2 regions of the Pseudoalteromonas sp. PSi26 genome follow, and region 2 is predicted to be linked to the other one. Evidence: predicted binding sites of a transcription regulator. Region 2 holds the regulator's gene; the other holds the start of a gene.

Region 1 (2,477 bases), on a different contig from region 2:
CTCACTCACAATACAAGCAACTAGCGAGCTTATTAGGCGCAAAGCAAACAGCAAAACTCGTATCTTCTGAAGAAGTCGTTTATCAATGGCTTTCAATTAAATTACCTGCGGAGGTTGAAATAATGAAGGAGGCTGCAATGCTTTCAGCAAAGTGGCAACTAGAGGCTTATAAAACCATTGTTCCAGGCAAAACCACTGATGCCGATGTAGCCAAATTTTTAAAAGCTAAAATGAAAGCTCGAGGTGTAACCGACGCATGGGCTGCCGACCAAAATCCTAATGTAAACTCAGGCCCAGACCGCGGACATTCGCATTCTACAAATAAAGTGATTATGCCGGGTGACGTAATTCAAATTGATTTTGGTGTAAAGCTCTACAATCGCTGGGTAAGTGATATTCAGCGTTTTGCTTATGTACTTAAAGAAGGGGAAACCTCTGCACCGGCCAACATTCAGCAATATTGGATTAACGCAAGAGACAGCGGTTTTGCCGCATTTAATGCCATGAAACCTGGCGTAAAGGGTATAGACGTGGATCAAGCTCAAACCGTATTAATGAATAAATACAACTCAGAACCTGTGCCATGGAGTACCGGCCACCCGGTTGGGTATGTTGCACACGATACCGGGCCCAATTTAGGTGGCTCTCGCAGTGCCCAAGTAAGGCCTGCTGCTCATCGTAAACTTAAAGAAGGAATGGTGTTTGCTTTTGATGGCTTTTTTAGTTGGCCTTTGAACAACACTGAGTTTAAAACCATTTCAGTTGAAGAAATGGCTGTGATTACCAAAAACGGCGCAGAGTATTTAATTCCTCCTCAACAAAATTTAGTTTTAGTAAGTAATAACGAGTAGTTTTAAAAGTAAGTGTTTTAAATGCAATGAGTTAAGCCTATTTTTAGGGGGTTAACTCATTGCTTACCACAGACTTAAGTAATAATGAATAAATTTCATTTAGACATCTATACATCTAGAGGTTGATATTTTTTGCTTTCAGTTCATAATTAGTACGAGTTTTTATGAGTAGGAGTTAAAAATATGCCAATTACCGTAAAGGATGAGCTTCCAGCCATTGCACGTTTGCGCCAAGAAAACGTATTCGTAATGCCAAAAAGCCGTGCAAAAACGCAAGAAATCCGCCCAATGCGTTTGGCTATATTAAACTTAATGCCTAATAAAGTAGAAACCGAAGTACAGTTTATTCGCTTACTTGCAAATTCTCCTTTGCAGGTAAATGTAGAGCTGCTGCGCCTAGACACTCACCGTAGCAGTAATAATTCAGAAGAACACCTAGATACCTTTTATCGCTATTTTTCAGAGGTAAAAGATAACAACTACGATGCGCTTATTGTTACAGGCGCACCGCTTGCGCATTTAGAGTATGAAGATGTTGCCTACTGGGAAGAGCTTAAAGTCATTATTGATTGGGCAGAGCAACACGTTACCTCTACGTTGTTTTCGTGTTGGGCGGCTCATGCAGCGCTATTCCATAGCTATAATTTAAAGCGCGACTTAAAACCCAATAAGCTGTGTGGCGTATTTACCCATCAATGTTATTTTAAACATGGCGCATTAACCCGGGGTTTTGACGATACCTTTTTAGTACCACACTCACGTTATGGGCACATTGATATAAACAAAATAAACGCATGTGATGATTTAGTTGTATTAGCAGGCTCTGAGCGAGTAGGTGCTTACTTACTAAAAAACAAATCGGGTAGCCAAGTATTTATAACCGGCCACCCAGAATACGATGCCGACACCCTAAAAGGGGAGTACGAGCGCGATTTACAAAAAAGCCCAGATGCGCCAAAACCTGAAAACTATTTTCCCGATGATGATGCAAGCAAGCAACCGTCAAAAACGTGGCAAAGCCATGCTTTTTTACTTTTTTCGAACTGGTTAAATTACTACGTGTATCAAACCACACCGTATGATATTAATTTAGTTAGCCAAGATGTGAGGACTAACAACTATGCCGAATAATACAGCCGCCAACAAACAAGCCGAACTAAGTGAAGCGCTTAAAGAGCGTATTTTAATTTTAGACGGCGCTATGGGCACTATGATCCAAACTCATAAACTTGAAGAAGAAGACTACCGAGGCGAGCGTTTTAAAGATTGGCATGTGCTAATTAAAGGTAATAACGATTTATTAAGCCTCACTAAGCCAGAGCTAATAACCGATATACACCGCGGTTTTTTAACTGCCGGTGCAGATATTATTGAAACCAATACCTTTAACTCAACCACCATTTCGATGGAAGATTACGACATGGCAAGCATAAGCCGTGAAGTAAACCTTGAGTCGGCCAAACTCGCGCGCGCAATATGTGACGAGTTCACCGCTATAAATCCAGAAAAACCACGCTATGTAGCCGGTGTGTTAGGGCCAACATCTAAAACTTGTTCTATCTCGCCAGATGTAAACGACCCAGGTTACCGAAACGTAACGTTTGATAAGCTGGTTGCTGCGTATGT
Region 2 (2,477 bases):
ATGGTTGCGGTTATCACTAACGGTACTGCAATTTTAGGCTTAGGTAATTTAGGCCCACTTGCTTCAAAACCCGTAATGGAAGGTAAGGCATTACTATTTAAGCGATTTGCTGGCCTTGATTCTATTGATATTGAAGTAAAACACCGCACTACTGAAGACTTTATTAATACAGTTGCTAATATTGCTGACACGTTTGGCGGAATTAACCTTGAAGATATTAAGGCACCAGAGTGTTTTGAAATAGAAAAAGCATTGATTGAGCGCTGCAGTATTCCGATATTTCATGATGATCAGCACGGTACTGCCATTGTAACAGCTGCGGGTATGTTGAATGCACTTGAGGTGCAAGGCAAGTCTATCGAAAATGCGACTATTGTGTGTTTGGGTGCCGGTGCTGCTGCGGTTGCTTGTATGGAGCTGTTAATTAAGTGTGGTGCTTTGCGCGAGCACATTTATATGCTTGACCGTAAAGGTGTTATTCATACTCGTCGTGATGACTTAAATGAATACAAAAAACTTTTTGCTAACAATACAGACAAGCGCACGTTGCAAGATGTTATTGAAGATGCAGATGTATTTGTTGGTGTATCGGGACCTAATCTATTAGCTGCCGATGATTTAAAATTAATGGCAGAAAAACCAGTTGTGTTTGCTTGTTCAAACCCAGATCCAGAAATTGATCCTGCACTGGCTCATTCTGCTCGAAACGATCTAATTATGGCAACGGGTCGATCAGATTACCCTAACCAAGTTAATAATGTACTGTGTTTTCCGTTTATATTCCGCGGTGCTCTTGATGTACGCGCCAGTGCAATAAATGATGAAATGAAAATTGCAGCTGTAGAAGCGATTAGAAGTATTGCCAAAGAGCCTGTACCTGCTGAAGTACTGACGGCTGCGGGTGTTGATAAGCTGGAGTTTGGTGATAAGTATATTATTCCAAAACCAATGGATCCTCGTTTATTACCACGCATTGCAAAAGCGGTTGCAATAGCTGCTGTAGAGTCAGGTGTTGCACAAATTGATTTACCAGAAAACTATATGGAATAACGACTAAGTCGTAATTTAGACACAAAAAAACCTCAATTAGTTGAGGTTTTTTTGTGTCTAAATTACGTTTAGTCTTCGTTTAAAACAGGCACTTCTAGCCCCATTTCTTGCATTATTTTTTTCACTTCTTCAGGCACTTTTTCGGCGTTGTCTTTACGTAAGTCGTCGTCGTTAGGCAAAGGTTGACCGGTAAATGCATGTAAAAATGCTTCACAAAGTAATTCACTATTTGTTGCATGACGTAAGTTATTAATTTGACGACGCGTGCGTTCGTCCGTTAATACCTTTAATACATTTAGTGGGATTGAAACGGTAATTTTTTTTACTTGTTCTGATTTTTTCCCGTGTTCTGCGTATGGGTGAATATACTCACCATTCCATTTAGCCATAAGATGTATCGTCGCCTCAGATTAATAATTGCTCATATGCACTACAATGCATATGAATATGCGTGAAATTCTATCGATTTAAAAAAGATAGTCAAATACTAGTTGTTTAGCCATCTAGAGCTTTAAATGTTTTGACATCTTTAATAAGATAAATTACTCTTTTGGACGTCTAAACATCCAAATTAAATAGGTGACGAATATGAGCGAAAAAAATAAAGCAACCATTGCAGTAAGAAGTGGTGTTGAAGCAGACAAACATCATGGCGCAGTTGTCGCACCTATTTACTTATCAACCACCTATTCGTTTGCCGACTTTGATACAAAGCGTCAATACGATTACGGGCGAAGTGGTAACCCCAATCGTGATATTTTAGCCGAAACCTTGGCTGAGCTTGAAGGTGGCGCACACGGTATTATTACTGCCACGGGTATGTCTGCCGTTCATTTGGCTACGCAAATCCTGAATCATGACGATACGTTAGTGATCCCACATGATTGTTACGGCGGAAGCTATCGTTTATTTACTTCACTGCAAAAGCGCGGTTTGCTCAAGCTAGAAGTTTTAGATTTAACACAAGCACAAAGTATAGATAAAATTTTAGCAATTAAACCTAAGCTAATTTGGATAGAAACACCAAGTAACCCATTACTACGTTTAACTGATATTAAAGCAATAACCGATGTTGCTAAGCAGTGCGGTGCTTTAGTCGCTGCCGATAACACATTTTTATCACCAGCATTACAAAACCCTATTAAATTTGGTGTTGATATAGTTGTACATTCCACCACCAAGTACATCAATGGTCATTCAGATGTAGTAGGTGGAGCAGTGATTGCTGCTTCACAAGAGCTGGGCGATGAACTGGCATGGTGGGCAAATAATATAGGTATTACAGGTGCGCCATTTGATAGTTATTTAACATTGCGTGGGTTGCGAACACTAAATGTGCGTTTAAAGCAGCATCAAGAAAACGCATTAGCGATTGCTAAATATTTAGAAAAATCGGAATTTGTTCGCCAAGTTTATTACCCTGGTCT

Evidence for each region. Region 2 encodes MetJ, which represses methionine synthesis genes. Its sites were predicted from a motif close to TAGACGTCTAGACGTCTA; they were not measured.
Region 1: metA (homoserine O-succinyltransferase MetA) is a predicted target of MetJ. The motif match lies at 952-969, and genes of this name have one in related genera.

The regions. Positions count from the first base shown of each region.
Region 1 is NZ_JBHNYT010000008.1:122,064-124,540, forward strand. Features, by position in the region: gene ACFI34_RS10795 (M24 family metallopeptidase) at 1-851, shown strand, start outside; gene metA (homoserine O-succinyltransferase MetA) at 1,035-1,982, shown strand; gene ACFI34_RS10805 (homocysteine S-methyltransferase family protein) at 1,972-2,477, shown strand, end outside.
Region 2 is NZ_JBHNYT010000009.1:63,161-65,637, forward strand. Features, by position in the region: gene ACFI34_RS11535 (malic enzyme-like NAD(P)-binding protein) at 1-1,050, shown strand, start outside; gene metJ (met regulon transcriptional regulator MetJ) at 1,119-1,439, opposite strand; gene metB (cystathionine gamma-synthase) at 1,639-2,477, shown strand, end outside.